One region of the Paenibacillus sp. FSL R10-2796 genome, then DNA from elsewhere that is predicted to be linked to it. Evidence: riboswitches for the same ligand, from Rfam matches in the RefSeq annotation. Region 1 holds a riboswitch; each other region holds the start of a gene.
The links. Region 1 has a riboswitch for cobalamin ahead of NST58_RS05115 (DUF4430 domain-containing protein). Riboswitches for the same ligand answer to the same signal wherever they lie in the genome.
Positions count from the first base shown of each region.

Region 2: linked by a shared signal. The riboswitch ahead of NST58_RS02845 (anaerobic ribonucleoside triphosphate reductase) and the one ahead of NST58_RS05115 (DUF4430 domain-containing protein) in region 1 are both predicted to bind cobalamin.
Region 3: linked by a shared signal. The riboswitch ahead of NST58_RS07880 (Ig-like domain-containing protein) and the one ahead of NST58_RS05115 (DUF4430 domain-containing protein) in region 1 are both predicted to bind cobalamin.
Region 4: linked by a shared signal. The riboswitch ahead of NST58_RS04450 (S-layer homology domain-containing protein) and the one ahead of NST58_RS05115 (DUF4430 domain-containing protein) in region 1 are both predicted to bind cobalamin.

Region 1 is NZ_CP150178.1:1,151,554-1,155,773, reverse strand. It holds gene NST58_RS05115 (DUF4430 domain-containing protein) at 1-2,167, opposite strand, end outside; cobalamin riboswitch at 2,337-2,540, opposite strand; gene NST58_RS05110 (glycosyltransferase) at 2,668-4,220, opposite strand, start outside.
Region 2 is NZ_CP150178.1:605,360-609,579, forward strand. It holds gene nrdG (anaerobic ribonucleoside-triphosphate reductase activating protein) at 2-517, opposite strand; gene NST58_RS02845 (anaerobic ribonucleoside triphosphate reductase) at 514-2,499, opposite strand; cobalamin riboswitch at 2,741-2,976, opposite strand; gene NST58_RS02850 (MTH1187 family thiamine-binding protein) at 3,355-3,663, shown strand; tRNA gene NST58_RS02855 (tRNA-Thr) at 3,757-3,828, shown strand; gene NST58_RS02860 (hypothetical protein) at 4,063-4,220, shown strand, end outside.
Region 3 is NZ_CP150178.1:1,712,916-1,717,135, reverse strand. It holds gene NST58_RS07880 (Ig-like domain-containing protein) at 1-1,862, opposite strand, end outside; cobalamin riboswitch at 2,193-2,386, opposite strand; gene sigK (RNA polymerase sporulation sigma factor SigK) at 2,684-3,385, opposite strand; gene NST58_RS07870 (DUF2264 domain-containing protein) at 3,593-4,220, opposite strand, start outside.
Region 4 is NZ_CP150178.1:982,819-987,038, reverse strand. It holds gene NST58_RS04450 (S-layer homology domain-containing protein) at 1-2,182, opposite strand, end outside; cobalamin riboswitch at 2,345-2,546, opposite strand; gene NST58_RS04445 (cellulase family glycosylhydrolase) at 2,888-4,220, shown strand, end outside.

The DNA.
Region 1 (4,220 bases):
TAACAGTTATTGTATAGCTATTTGCTGGGAGACCCCCATCAACAACAGCCATACCTTGTTCATTCGTGATTACCTTCTTATCACCAACCGAAACCTGCACACCTGCAGCCGGTGAGATAACCGGATCAGAAGTGAAGCTTTCCTGATTCCACACCCACTTTTTCTGTGAAACCTTTACAGTAAAAGCTTCATTAGCTTTTGGGTGTGATGGGGAAAGCACCACAGCATCTACAACCTGTGTATTTTCTCCTGCATAATAGACAAGCACACGATCGGATTCCTGTAGTTCGAACGCATCCATACCCACACTTGGATATATCCACTCCCCGCCGCGTGATACCACGAAGCTCCACCATCCGTCGTAAGTACCTTGCGAAACTCCATGGATACCTGATACAAAGTTGCCATAAGACGATTTGGTGATATCTACTTTAAAATCATCGGTAGACCCTAGTTGTTGCAACGCTTCAAGGGCATTGGAGGCTTTCAAAGTCCCCTCACTAATCAACCCTTCCGGGCCTTCAACGGTTAGCGAAGCTGTTACATTCTTAGAAATCACTTTTAGAGCTTTTGTATATTTAGCAATCGTTGGGGCTTTGCCTTCACGGTAGCCAGTTACAGTCAGTGTATAGTCACCTGCGGGCACATTTCCTGAGAATACGGCCTCACCTTTAGCATTCGTCGTTACCTTGTGAGCTCCAATTTGGACCTGAACACCCGCAGCTTTTGCAGTTACAGGAGAGGAAGTGTTCGTAGCAGCGTCCCATTTCCACGTCTTACTAGTTACAGTGACGGTAAAAGAATCGCCCTCTTTAAGATTTGCTTTGGAAAGCGTAACGGAATCCACAAGCTTAGTGTCATCTCCGGCATAATAAACCAGTACCTGATCTGAATCTTTAAGTACAAAATCACTCATGCCTACATCGGGATTAATCCATTTTCCGTCACGTGATACAACATACATCCATCCGTCATAACCACCAAAGCTTCCAGCAACAATATTTCCAATGCCAGTCACATAACTGCCTGAAGGATTCGTGATCGGCAAGTTCGTTTGAAGCGCCAGCTTCTCTAACGCTCCAAGTGCGTTGCCAGCATAGGCGTACCCTTGTGCCAACGTAGCCCGTGGTCCCTCAATCGTTACAGGGGCGTAGATGAGTGAGCTCTGAATGGAGGATTTGGAAAAATCGTATAGCTTACTGTTGCTTCCTTTATACAGCAAATTATAGGCAACCAGCGCCTGAAGCCCTTGCTCTGTCGCCAGAATATTACTGCTTCCACCACGGCTATGGGTGAAGCTACCATCAGCTAGACGATAGCTAAGCAGGTTCTCCATTAGATCCACTTTGTTTTTGGTGTATTCTAATCCACTAGGATCAACTCCGAAGGATGTGAGTCCAAGGATTGCTTGTGCGCTACTTTCAGCACTGTCACCGTAACCCCCATGGCTATCTTGAGCTGCAGATAACCAAGCTACGGCTTGTAGCCCTGCTAAGTAGGCTTCGGGATTATTTTTATGTGCCGCCAGAGCCGTCAAGGTTATCGCTGTCATATCAGGCTCACTTGCGCCTGAGGTTAGTGCAAAGCCCCCATCCGGATTCTGTTTGGAGAGAATCTCCGTAAGGAGCTTATCCGCCGTCCATTTCGCGTCACTTGGGATATTATATTTACCAGAATCCAGCGCAAGTAAAGCATATACCGGATTATTAAGCGTCTGTTCACTGATCTTGCTATTATTATAAATTTTCTCAATCAGATTATAGCCAGGAGTCGTTCCGTTACCAGCAAAGCTAGTAGGATCTGCACCAATCGCTCTCACTGCGAGCACGATTCGAGCATAATCGGTTACATTGGTGAAATCGCCAGATGCATCCTTTACTTTTTTCTCAAGCTCTGAAAGGTAACTAGCCGGCAGCTTGTACCCTGCTTGCGCTAATCCAATGGCTTGCCAATCCGATTGCACGCCACCTTTCAAGAGATATTCTGCAGCCGCATAAGTCGCATCCGCAACATTAATCCGCTCCGCGGCAGTTGCCTCCAGACCGGCGCCAGCGCTCGCTTCTGCAAATATTTGTCCCGCCGGAGCAAGAGATGTTCCTAGAATTGAAATGACCATGAATAAGGCCAGCCCAAGTGCTACAAACTTGGAAGACATGATTTTCTTCATTGTTTAACCTCTTTCTGTATAAGAATGGGTACTGCCGGGAATAAGACGCATAACATAAAGACCGCCCCTTTGGAGGGCGGTCAGGGAAGATTACAAATTGAGGCTGCGGCGCTTGTTTCCTGCCAACAGTCCATCTGTATATGTTCCACATTCTTACCCCACGAAGAATAGAAACGCTCACGAAAAAGGCAGGTCTCCTGGCTAATGCTTCATCGCTGTTCTTCACCTTCCCACCCTACCTTCGGGGCAGTGGCTTATAGAAGAAACGCTCCGCACATACAGTGGCGGGACCGCGCCGGACTCTTGCACCGGACTTCCCTTTTAAGCAGACGACTAGATTGATAGAGTCTGCACCTTTTCCAGTATGTAGTATCTTATTTTGACATCCATAATCATATCTATTAATACATAGCATGTCTATAGAAAAGCTTAGTATGGGCAGCAAAAAAATGAACAGCAATACGCCACCTTCCGGTAGTTATTGCTGTTCAGAAAGCTTGTTATTCGACTGTTCCATCCGGACTTGCAGTCGGGGAGGGTTCAGCACTTGAATCAGAAGCTGGTGGAATATTAGGATCGGGATCTACGATCAATGTAAATCTTCCGGCTTTGATCATACTTTTCTCTAGAATTGTCGCTCCAGACTCCAATGTAACCTCAACCTGATAGGAAGGTTGTTCACCTTCAGTCACAGCTGTTGCGGAAGGCAACCCAGTGCTGTTCTCAGTATCAGAGGAAGGCGTAGTGGACGGAGAAGCATCAGCTACAGCGTTAGTAGAGTCTGCACCTTCTGCTGTTCCTCCAGTAGTGCCAGCGGCATCTGACTCGTCAGCAGCGTTTCCCTCATCCGTCCCATCCGTTGACGGCACTGGACAAGTCCCATTTGTAGCAGCGACCTTAAAGCTTTTATCTATCTCTGTAGACGAAGACATTAAACTAACCTCAGTCGGTTTAAACTGCACACAGTCATCTGCACTTGCGAAGGTGAACACCAATATGCTGCTCCCCTTATCTCCTTCGACGCTCTGATCCTTCAAGTATACTGAAGCCGGAGGCAGCATATTGCCTGCACTCTGAACAGGGGTCGGCTCAGGGCTTGTCCCCGGCAGAGCCGTCTTCGTATCATCCGGACGCAGCATACTGAATACGATAATTGCAATAATCACCAGAATACCCGTAATGGAGCCGGAGATTAAGAGTCGAAATCGGCTGCGGCTGATCCAGCGCGCCAGCGGGGAAGCCAGTTGGGAGCGGGCTTCATTGTACACATTTTGCAGAGCAGGCCGAGCTGCCGCGACATAGTTCTTTCGGAATTCCCGATTCTTGAACGCTTCACGATCACTGCTCAGGAAATACTTCAGAATCGCCTTACGGTAACCCGGTTGCAGCTTTTTATTCGAAACCGTAAATAAAGGATTGCCTTGCGACCAAGCAAAAAACCGATAGATGATTTCTTTGTCGGAACCGGCTTTACGCTTTAACAGCTCCAGAAGCGCATCGTAATCCAGCGGACCCCTTTCACGCTGAGTTGTATAGTAAAAGGCTAGCGGAAGCCGTTCAAAGGGTTCCAGAACACGCGCCTCTTTTAGCAAACGACGACCCAGTAGCTGCACATCGTCTAGTTCCTGCGGAGACAATCCTGTAAAAATCTCCTCATTCGGCTTCTCTTCACCAAACCAGCGGTAAGCGGCACGCAGCGCATTCTCTTTCTGCTTGCTAATCCTATCCAGTGGCGGCTGCCAATCGACAACATTACCATACCGTAAAAAAACTACCTCCAGAAGCTCCTCCTGCGTCATATCAGAAAGCGATAAGCGGTTCAGTAAGAATCTATCTGCTGAAGCAGCAAGATCCTGCATTAGGGAGAGTGCCTTAGGAGCAACTCCTGTTCCTTTGCGGCGATCTTTTTCTGCCTTATCTACAATTTCATGAATTTCCGCCACAGAAGCCACCGGATCATGCTCCAGCTGGAGCTTTTCTAGCAAATAATCCTTCACAGCATTTTGAGCAAAAGACTGCTCTAACGCCACTGGCAGGAACCGCCCCCAATGGA
Region 2 (4,220 bases), 550 kb from region 1:
ATTATAGCGCAGCAGGCTGCCACAGAAAGACCTCCGAGCCGTTCATGCTGGCCGGAATGTCGATAATGCGTTGGTTGGAGCTTCCCCGGTAGAGAAGCGTAGTATCTTTCAGTTCTTCTACAAATCTTCCATCTATTAACACCTGACACTGTTTAAGTAGATTCCACTCCGGCGTACCGGGAAGGGCTGTAAGTTCTTCGTACGTATAACCACTGTAAATCCAGATTGAGAAACCTGGCAGTACAGCGCGAAGCTCATGAATGAACCCCAGCAACTCTTCTGCTGAGAAAAAAGGATCGCCGCCTGCCAGTGTCAGACCATCCAGCAAAGGGTTAGCGGCGATTTCTGCAATGATTTCATGTTGTCGTTCTAAGGTGAAGACTTCTCCATATTTAAAGTTCCATGTCTCGGGATTAAAACATCCCGGGCAACGATGGCGGCAGCCGCTGAGAAAGAGGACGGCCCGCATGCCCTCTCCCTCGTTAATCGACTCCGGATAGTAACCGCAAATATTCATAGATGCTTAACGCGATCCCGTACTTCAGCTTGTTTGGCGGCATTAAAGCGGGTCTGATAGTCGCCGGTTAAATAACCTGTAACTCTGCGCAAACGGCGGATGTGCACGTCATTCTCATGTGCGTTGCAGGAAGGGCAGTTTGTCCCAATTACGCCTTCGTATCCACAGCTGGAGCAGCGGTCAATCGGATGGTTAATGCTGAAATAACTGACCTGTTGTTCGAGCGCATATTTAATGATTTTGATAAAAGCCGATGGGTTGTTGCGGGCATTGCCGTTTAATTCGACATAAGAAATAGCTCCGGCATTGCAGTATTCATGGAAAGGAGCTTCCAAGCTGATCTTCTGAGCAGCACCCAGATCGAAGTATACAGGGATGTGAAAAGAGTTCGTATAATATTCACGGTCGGTTACGCCCGGAATGGAACCCAGTACCTTGCGGTCAACTTTGGTGAATTTACCGGACAAACCTTCTGCTGGAGTTGCGAACAGGGTGATGTTAAGATCCAGTTCCTCACTTTTCCGATCGCAATAGTCCCGCATATGACGCACGATAGCCAGCGCCTTGGAATGAACTTCCATATCCTCGCCATGGTGTTTACCGTACATAGCTTTCATACATTCCGCCATACCGATGAAGCCAAGAGACAGACTGCCATGCTTCAGCAGATCGCCTACAGTGTCATCAGGTGCAAGGTGTTCGCCGCCTTCCCAGACGCCTTCTCGCATCATGAAATCGGAAGCTTTAGCTTTTTGTGCGGTTTGGATGTGGAAGCGATGGAGAAGTCCTTCCAGCGCAATATCCATATAATGATTTAGAGCTTCATAGAAGCCAGCTTCGTCTGCGACGGTACGTCTGCCTGTTACTGTGCCGTGTGCCAGACCTAGCCGAACCAGATTCAGTGTATTAAAGGAAAGGTTGCCCTTCCCAGAGCAATGATTACGCCCAAAACGGTCACCGAGCACTCGGGTTCGGCAGCCCATTGTAGCGAACTCCGTATCAGGATCACTTGGATCATAATACTGCAAGTTGAGCGGAGCGTCCAGATTAGCGAAGTTTGGATATAGTCTGCGCGCAGAACATTCAGCTGCTTTTAGGAACAGTTCATAGTTAGGATCGCCTTGCTGTTGATTGATTCCTTGCTTGCATTTGAAGATTTGAATCGGGAACACTGGTGTTTCTCCGCTGCCAAGTCCGTTCATAGTTGCGGTTAGCAGAGAACTGATTACAAGCTGACCTTCTGGTGAAGTACAAGTACCGTAGTTGATGCTGGTAAACGGTATTTGTCCACCGGATCGGCTGGACATGGTATTCAGATTATGTACCATACTTTCAGCCGCTTGCAGAGTTTCGATTTCGGTTTCCTTTAGTGCAAAACGGAACGCCCTTGGATATGACTCCGCCAGATCGGTCCGGCTCATCGTAATCTCGCCCAAAGATTCGTCAGCTTGTCCTTCTTCAAAATAATCCAGACCCTTGCGGAACAGCTTGGCGAAGGATTTGGTTACATAAGGTGCCAGATCGTAATCGAGTTTATTGGCGGATACACCACCATATTGAGCATTTTGCTGGGATTGGAAAATAATCGCTACCAGAGACATAGCTGTCATTATTGAGTTCGGAGGACGAACGCTGCCGTTGCCGGTATTGAAACCTTCACGGAGAAGTTTATCAAACGGGATAAAAATACAGTTCGTCGTTCCAATCGCGTATTGATCCAGATCATGCACATAGACGACATTGTCATCAATAGCCTGCACTAGCTGTGGCGGCATCGTAAAATTGCGGGCGTACCATTTTGAATATTCACTGCCGAACTTGCTCATTTTACCGGAGAAACTCTCTCCATTCAAATTGGCATTCTCGCGCAATAGGTCCATATCCCGACTGTCGATAATATCCCGGCCTAAATCAATGAGCTCTTCTAAAAGAACTTCCCGTGCATTTTCTACTCCATTAAATTGTCTCTCCAACAACGTCATTGTACAGCTCTCCTCTCAGTATAAAAGAAAAACATCTATCATCAAATCCATATATCCATAAGAAGTTGGACTGCTATAAGCAGTCGTATATTTGTTCAGATTACATAAAAAAAGCATCCCCTACCCGAGGATGGCAGAAAATGCCCGATGCGTTATGTAAATATCCACACGGATATTTGCAGAGGTCTCTACGTAGATGACCGCATGCGGACACCATCCCTGTTCCTCGCAGGCATCAATAGTTGGTGTCGTCGAAACAGGTAGGTCTCCTGGCTTCCGTGGGATCTCTCGGCGCCTTCCCAAGGGTGTTCCTAACCCTCAGTGGCATTTGCCGGGAGATGTGGATTCTCAAGCTTCCCAGAAGCTTAAGAAGGCCATCCGGTTACAGTGGCGGGACCGCAGCGGATTCTCACCGCGCTTCCCTATTAAGCTCTAAATCCGGTTAAGGATCAAAGCGCCTGTCTCCACTATATTTTGTTGTCGTTAGATAAAAATAACCCAAGATGTTGTGTTTGTAAACAGTTTTTTAGAAAACCCGCGCGGGGAGCGGGTTCTTTAAAAGTACTCCACAAATGATCCACAGGCTGTCCATAAGTAATCCACAATTGATCCACAGGGAGATGCGAAATGATTCATAAATTGTCCGAAAAGATGCCACAAAGAGTCCATAAATATAGTGCAGATGACCCTAGAATTTGCTCATGAGAAAATACCCTTAGCCCAAAGTCATATTTTGGAGTAATCAGAAGAAATAGAAGAGATAAGGGAGGATAATCTTGCTTAGTTTGTGACAGAGCGGTGGAATTGTTACAATGGAAGGAGACAGCTACTATAAAATTTCGAGGAGGTATTCTCATGCCTATTGCTGAAGTTACAGTTATTCCAATTGGAACAGGCAGTACCAGTCTTAGCAGCTATGTTGCGGATATGCAGCGGGTGCTGAAGACAGTAGAAGGGATTACTTATGAACTTACGTCCATGGGGACGATCATCGAAGGGCCTCTGCAACGCATTTTTGCCGCGGTAGAAGCTTTGCATGAGTCTCCTTTTTCCGCAGGTGCAGAACGTGTCTCTACCTCACTTAAAATAGACGACCGCCGCGATAAACCCTCTACTAGCCGTGGAAAGTTAGAGTCTGTGGAGCGTAAGCTACAGGTGGATTAGCATTTTAGAAGGGCGGAAAACAGGGAGAAATAGGCTTGCGTTTCTGGCTGGAAGTTGTATAATATTTTTTGTTTGACAGAAAAACAGCGTTAAGCTGGTGTAGCTCAGGGGTAGAGCAACGCACTCGTAATGCGTAGGCCGGGGGTTCAATTCCCTTCACCAGCATATCTAAGAATGGCGCAATGGCGCGGTTTTCCGGGATTCCGGGACCGTGCCATTTTTCGTTAAATCCCCCTGACTTCTTCCATTCTTCTACCCTTTATCCGAGTGAAGTGGGTGTCTCGTCAATTTTCTCCACTTCTTTTCGGGTTCCTAGAATAGAATCTCAGATACATCGGGGCACTGCTTCCTGCAAGTTGGGGAGAACATGTGAATAAGTACCCAGGGTGATATTTATTGATGAATGGCCTAATCTTTCCTGAAGTCGAATATGATGGACAGCCAATGCCGTTCCCTGTTCTTCTGGAGAAACGTATCAAGGAAGATAAGACATGGCGCGAAATCGCTAATGAAAACGGTATGACTAGTGGTCACTGTCGAGCAGACGGAAGGTGTGG
Region 3 (4,220 bases), 560 kb from region 1:
TACTGTATTAACTTAGTAATCGCAGAAAGTAAATTTCCATTACCATCGTATACATAGTCGCGCCGATAATTAATATTCCCTTTATGAATAATAATTGCCGATAAACGATTATCGGAATCATAAATATATTCATTATTATGACTAGTATCAAACTTGATAACGTTTACTGGAAGACTTGAATAAGAATTCATTGATCCATTACCTAATTGACCAACCTCATTATTTCCCCATGTTATAACCGCATTTTCTGTAAGCGCTATACTATGTGATTCCCCTGCATCTATTTTCAATACATTAGACGCTTTCACTTTGGTAGGAGCAAGTTTTCTTTCAGTCGTGCCATCTCCAAGTTGGCCCTTGTTATTTCCTCCCCAACTCCAAACAGTCCCATCTGACTTTAATGCTAAAGAATAATTTCCACCACCGCTAATAGCGATTATATCTTTTAGTAGACCTACCCCATTTTCCCCTCTTACTTGGACAGGAAAACGACGTTCTATTGTAGAACCATCACCGAGTTGCCCATTATCATTCTGCCCCCAGCTCCATACGGTCCCATCATCTTTTAATACCAAGTTAAAATTATCTCCTGAACTAATTGCTTTAATATTTGTCATTGGAGGAGCATTATTCGGTCTCATTAGTATTAAACGTGGAATATTACTACCTACGAGGGTTCCATTCCCTAGTTGACCGTGATTATTGCCCCCCCAAACATATACATTTCCATTTGAAGAAAGTGCAATAGAATGTGTCTCACCAACATCTGAAGCTATGATATTCGTAAGAGGAATCCCATTTACTCCTTCGATTTGTTCAGGAATTGTAATTAACTCTGAACTATCCCCTCCTACTTGCCCATATTGATTATCTCCCCATCCCCATAATGATCCGTTCGATTTAACAGCAAGAGTATGATAGAATCTACTGCTAATATTATTTACATTTGATAATCCATAAATGGAAGTTGGAAAGACAGTAAAATCAGTCTGATCTCTAGCAGGACCCAAACCCAAAAACCCCCAATAATTGAATCCAAAAGCCGTCACTGTACCGTCAGTTTTCAAAGCATATGTGCTATAAGTACCACCAGTGATGCCTTTATTCATCGCAACCACATCGGTGCCAGCTAACTGTATTGGTTTATTACTAGATGGAGTTATAAAGTCTCCCAACTGTCCCATATCATTACTTCCCCATAACCATAAATCTCCATTTGCACCTATAAAACCACTCTTATCTATACCAGCATATATTTCCCCACCAACTTGTGCACTTTGAGTTAAAAATGGAACTAATCCATTAGTACTTTCACTTAAAAAAATAGATTTCATTAAATGCTTACCATGAGTAGAATTAATCACACTAAAATCATCATATGTGGATTCAACTACCGTTAAATTTTGATATGTAGAGTTTATTACAGAGTCTTGTTGATGACTCTCGTCACTAACAACTTTAAATTTAAGTATGTAATTGTCTTTCAATTTTTCTCCATTTATATTTGAAAGGGAGTACGGAGGTATATACAAAATATATTCTTTGGCGTTTTCCAAAGCAATTTGCGGGGTTATTATTAATTGATGACCTTCGATCGATTTCGTTATATCTATCGACTTGTTACTATTAATATCCACTAAATTAATCAAATTAAAGAATTGACCTTCGCTAATACCCTGATCAAATTCCACATTCAACGGAGAATCTTCTGATAAATCAATTGTTTGTTCTTCTGGAATCAATTTTAATCCAACAAATGACTCTTCTGATTTATTTATACTATCAGCATTCACATAAGATATAAGGCTATAAGATGCAATTAAAAGAAATAAGGCAAGCAAAAGTGCATTATATTTCTTCATATTTTTTCTCTCCTATCAAATAAATTCGCTCTCACGAAAATGTACAACTGATAAAATCAATTGTACAGTATTATTTAACAACTGATTCTATTTTGCCGCGGTATAAATATAGGAGAATTATCGATGGTGATACAACATCAGTAACCACTAATAGTACATGTCAACAGCAGCACCTCTGAAGCTAACAACGAAACATTTTCCGTATTTATGAATCTTTGAAATCCATTAAGAATGAACATAATTGATTCAATATCACTCTAATAAAATAAACAGTAAAGCACCAAAAAAAAATTTGGACATGACAAAAAACACCTCCCCCATCCTCGTGGGATCTCTGAATTTATTTATGGCAGGTATTCTGACTTCGCAGTTTATTAGGAATTACACCATCAACTGTTTTTAAAGTTAACAATGTAATTCTTAAGTGCGTTCACAGTGGCGGGACCGCGTTGGAATTTCACCAACATTCCCCTTTTAAGTCACATGGAAAGTTCTATGTGATCACCATAAATATTTATTTGAATAATATACCATGAAAAGAAAAATGTTCATATCAATATTTCTAATGACTTTTTTAACATTATTTTCACATGAGATTTTGCATAATTCATATTTTGTTACAGCGTTATGATCAGTCCGCAGCGAAATATCAGTGTTGTGTGAGCTGAGCAATAAATGGGCAGACGGGCAGTTAAATTTCTGAATATGCTTTTTTTATGTTCATTTAGCCCAACTACTTGAATTAACAAAAAAAGCAACCCCCTTGTTGGCAAGTCGCTTTTAACAAAATCTATTGTGAATCTTTAGTTATTTCTAAGACCCTACCGCTTAGCCTTATAAAACTCATGATACAGCTTCATCAGTGCCCTTTTCTCTATCCGCGATACATAGCTGCGACTGATTCCAAGCTCCTTAGCAATCTCCCGCTGTGTCCGCTCTTCTCCACCTGTATCCAATCCAAACCGCCCAACGACAACTTCTTTTTCCCGGTCATCCAGAATATCAAGGTTACGATAAATCTTACTCTTTTCGATCTTCAGATCTACTTCTTTAATGACATCATCAGCTTCGGAGCCAAGGATATCGATAAGTGTAATTTCATTACCTTCTTTGTCTGTCCCAATTGGGTCGTGCAGAGATACATCTTTACGAGTTTTCTTCAAGGATCTTAGGTGCATCAGAATTTCGTTTTCGATACATCTGGCAGCAAAAGTGGCTAGCTTTGTGCCTTTGTTCGGACGATAACTCTCAATAGCTTTAATCAGGCCGATGGTGCCGATGGAGATCAGATCCTCCATGTCTTCTCCGGTGTTATCGAATTTTTTCACTATATGGGCAACGAGCCGCAAATTATGCTCAATCAACAAATTGCGGGCCTTGGCATCTCCCTCAGCCATCATCCCTAAGTATCGGCTTTCCTCCTGCTCCGAGAGCGGTTGTGGAAATGCATTATTCCTTACGTATGATACCAGCAGCGTCAGTTCTTTGATCAGCAACGCAATCGTGCTTAAGAATCCAGGCAACTTGGCGACACCTCCCGCACTTGTACAATGAAACCGATCTGTTTGCCTTACGGGTTCATGGTCATCCTTATTGTATGTGGGCGTGCGCCTAGAAGTGCCTGTACGGGGGAAATTGTACAACCACAGAAATTTATTTTTCATACGAGAAATCAGTCATACTCTACTCAATTACTTGTCTTTTTAACACAATGTTGTTAGCGGTAATTCTCACTCTCTTTTGATAATAAATTCCGCTTCACTAGACGTAAAAACCTTTATGATGTCCTTATCAAAAGTAACCTTCAAAATAGACTCAGGTGATTGTTCAAGAATACCACCGCAAGAATCTCCCGACGGATCACCGTATACAGCCGAAGCCAGCCAGTGGATTCCAGGCTCAAGGAAAGTCGTCAGTGTAGGCAAAACAGTCCGGGGATGAAGCAGGTTTGTGTTGGCATTAGGCCAAATTAGCTCAGCCTTTTCATAGCCGATCAAACCCTTGACTCCGCTTGTTCCCCATGCTGTAGATACTGCGGCGGTTGTAAGGCCGATCTGCTGTTCCACCCCCGCTTCCTGACCAAGTGCGAAGCCGCCCTCTGCAGCGTCCAACGGTCGTCCGGTCTCGATCCGGTGTATCCGAATATGCCAGGGCAGCCCAGCAACGATCCAGGTCCGAACCTCCACATTAGTCCATGGCTTCCAGACGGAGTGCAGCACATTGTCCACAATTTTTGACTCCATATTCCGCCGTCTGACCCGATACAAGTTGTCCCCGCTCTCACTTAGAGCGAGCATGGAATCAAATGCCCCTTGAGACAATCCCCATTCGGAGCGGGGTACGCTGAACCCGAAGCCT
Region 4 (4,220 bases), 170 kb from region 1:
AATTCTCTGTGCTTTTATTGGCGTCGAGTTTTCCATCCTCTTTAATGGTTGATGCTATTTTCGTAGCTACATTGTTGTAATAAAGATCGTAATAACCGTTAGGTACTGTATAGTTCGCCCGTGCCAGAGAAAGGATCGACCATTCTCCGCTGCCTGTTCCAAACGTTGGATTCTTTACAGTATTTAAAATATAAGCAAGGCTTTTATTTAATTGTTGTTTGGCTACAACAGTAGTAGGTTGTTCTAATTGTACATCATTCATATCAAAGAGACGGTTGCTATGATTGATCAGACGATCATAGGACACAAGAGCATACGTACCTTGGTCCGTTGCCATATTGTCTACTTTGCCTGTGAGGATATGCTTAAATCCACCCTCAGGTGCAGCAAAGCTAAGTAATGCATCAATAAGCGAATTTCCACTTTTAACAAATCTAGCGTCAGTGTGCGGATCTACACCTACACCAGTTAAGGCTACAATTACCTGCGAGATACTCTCGCTGCTAGTGCTTCCCCAGCTTGTAAATCCGCCTTGATTGTTTTGGTTATCGGACAGCCATTGGATGGCCCGATCCACGGCGGCTTTTACATCATCACGGGATGCATAATAAGGTGCAAGAGCTTGCATCGCCATCGCAGTCATATCGACATCGGCTTTGGTTACGCCTAATGCCCAGCCACCAGCTTCTGCTGTACCTTTTTTAACCTCTTTATCTAAAATATACTGAACTAGTTTTTCTCTTGTGGTCTGTTCTGTAACTCCATCAACTACAGGAATCTCATAGTTATGGCTATCTAACGCAATCAGAGCAAAAATCGGACCATTATTGCCTTGCTTTTGGATATATTGATAATCAGCCAGTGCTTTTCTCAGATCATATCCCGCAACATTTGTGATATCTTTTCCGATAGAGGTAAGTCCTAGAATCGCTCTGGAATTCTCTGTGCTTTTATTGGCGTCGAGTTTTCCATCCTCTTTAATGGTTGATGCTATTTTCGTAGCTACATTGTTGTAATAAAGATCGTAATAACCGTTAGGTACTGTATAGTTCGCCCGTGCCAGAGAAAGGATCGACCATTCTCCGCTGCCTGTTCCAAACGTTGGATTCTTTACAGTATTTAAAATATAAGCAAGGTTTTTATCTAACTGTTGTTTGACGGCAACTGTAGTTTCCAGTTTGTAAGTAACCTGATAAGTTACATTTGTTTTGTTTCCAGCTCCGTCAAGAGCCGTTACAGTAATTACATTACTGCCTGAATTCAGAGTAGCTTTGTACTCCCCATTTGCAGGTGATAAAGTAACTCCATTCAGCTTCACTTCTGGAGTAATGTCACTATATACATTGTCTGTGACAGCTACTTTGAAGCTTATTTCTTTATTGGATACTTCCTGTTTATCTTGTATGCCACTTACTGTAATAACAGGGGGTTCTATGTCTAATGCATTATTAAGACCGACAAGCGCATGATCTACACTTATTTGAGAGCTTGCCATGTTTTCGAGCACGGAATAGGCTTCATAAACTGCCGATTGCACTACTGGTCTGTCCAAAATAGTTTCTTTATTAGGGGCACTGTTAATCTCGGCGATTTCCGCAGTTAAAGCATCCTTATTGGCAAGTTGAACTGGGATTTCCCCCCAGCCGCCAAGATCAGAACCATAGCCATAAGTGGTGAACTGAGTTCGAATGATGTCACCGTCTTGAGGCTTATAATCGGTCATCCCAAACGGAGGAAACACATTATTTACTGCATACATCCAACCCGACATGGAGGTGTAGTCAAACTGACTTAACCACTCGGGGTCTGCTTTAGTGCCGACTGTATTCCCATCGGCTGAAATCATATCTAAAATATATTGTGGAATATTGACTTCGCTTCTGCCACTATCTTTAACTTCTGATAAATAAAAACCACTATCTATATTTCCTAAATATCTATAATTCCCATCACCTAGCGCACGTGTTATTAAAGATGCGCCATTATCGCCTTCATAAATCGGAACTTTAATAGGTTCCTTAATATACCCTTGGCCTAAGGTGAATTTCTCTACGGATACAGATACATACCCTTTAAGGGTAGAGCTTGCTCCATCTGCTTGAGCCGGGATTACACTTGTAGAGAATGTCGTAATAAATACAGCTACAATAAGTAACCACGCTAAAAACTTATTTTTCTTCATTTTTCCATAACCCTTCCCTTCATACCTATGATAAAAAACAGAATAAACTTTCTCATAACCACAAAAAAACCACTCAACATAAACGTCAAGAGGTTAAGATAGTGAACCACAGTAATAGCTGGCAAACACTATTCAAGCACCTCTCTATCGATCGTAGAGTTTGATGGTGTAACAGAAAAAGGCAGATATTCTGGCTCAAGTATCATCACCCTTGCTGCCTTCCCAGTTTCCCAGTGGCATTTTGCAAGGACTCCTCTTTCACAGCGGCGGGACCGCGCGGGATTCACACCCGCTTTCCATTTAACCAATCTATGATTGTACTTCCGCAACATTCATAGTTGGCACCTATTTCTAATTTTAAATTTTCATGCTTCATCATATCTAATATATATGCTTTTGTCATGTTATATTTCTTTTTTGTATAACGGGCAGCTAGAGATAATCCTATTGAATAACCAATTTCTACGAGTAGGGTTATTCAAATAATTTCTTTATCCAACTGTGGGGTAAATTAATTTAAATCACTAATTCTTATATGAATTTACCACAAATTAGTAAGGTACTCGCTAAGTGTATTCTATGTTAGGGTATATTAAGAAAGCGTTTACAAAATAAAACTGGAGGTGTTTGTGTTCATCTAACCACCGAGTACAGCGTCAAAACCAGGTCCAAGCATCCTAAATTTATCTCACAAAGGAGAATTCAATGACTACGCGAATCCAGAAATCCTTCTTATCATTGACACTTGTCACCGCTCTTCTGCTCTCTCTGTTCTCATCCATGGCCGCAGCTGCAACTAAGGACGAGCAACAAGCTAAGGCAGCGCCAAAGAGTAAGATCCAATCCTATGTAGACGAAATGCAGCCCGGATGGAACCTTGGCAATACTTTAGATGCTACAGGTGAGGATGAAACCTCCTGGGGCAATCCACGTGTGACCCAAGATCTTATTAAAAAGATCGCCGCTCAAGGCTATAAAAGCATTCGGATTCCTGTGACCTGGGATACTCACATGGGTGCGGCACCAGACTATACCCTAGAAAAGGCCTACCTCGACCGTGTGGAAGAAGTTGTCGGCTGGGCACTGGACGCCAAGCTTTATGTCATGATTAATGTCCATCATGATTCCTGGCTATGGGTAAGCCATATGGAAGAAAAACACGATGAAACGCTGGCACGTTATAATGCAGCCTGGACTCAAATTGCCGATCGCTTCAAGGACAAATCCGATAAGCTGATGTTCGAGAGCATAAATGAACCTCGGTTCACCGATGGTGGAAGCACAGACGAAGCAAAAATGGAGCAAATGCTTACTGAACTTAATAACTCTTTCTATCAAATCGTGCGGAAATCCGGTGGGAAAAACGACCTCCGCCCACTTGTATTACCTTCATTAGAGTCTTCACCTACGCAAACAAGAATGGATCATCTCTATAAGACGATTACGGCTCTGAACGATCCAAATATTATTGCGACCGTTCACTTCTATGGCTTCTGGCCGTTTAGTGTGAACATTGCCGGCTACACCACATTTGAAAAAGATACAAAAAATGATATCACTCAAACTTTTGATAACGTTTACAATACATTTGTAGCTAAAGGCATCCCTGTCATCGTCGGCGAATTTGGTTTATTAGGTTTCGATAAAGACACGGGTGTGATTGAACAGGGCGAGAAGCTTAAATTCTTCGAGTATCTGACTTATTATTTGAAAGAAAAGAAAATGACTTCCATGCTCTGGGATAACGGGCAGCATTTCAACCGTAAAACTTATAAGTGGTCTGATCCTGAACTCCACAATGTATTAATGTCTGGTCTGAAGGAGCGTTCCTCCAGCACCGAAAGCGATTTGGTCTACCTAAAAAAAGGTGCACAAATCAAAGATACCAAGGTTAAGCTAAACCTGAACGGCAATAAGCTAACCACCATTAGTGCCAACGGAAAGTATCTGACCAAAGGTAAAGATTACACCTTAAATGGTGAGGAGCTTACCCTCAAAGCCAGCCAACTCAAAAAGCTCACAGCTTCCCAAAAATACG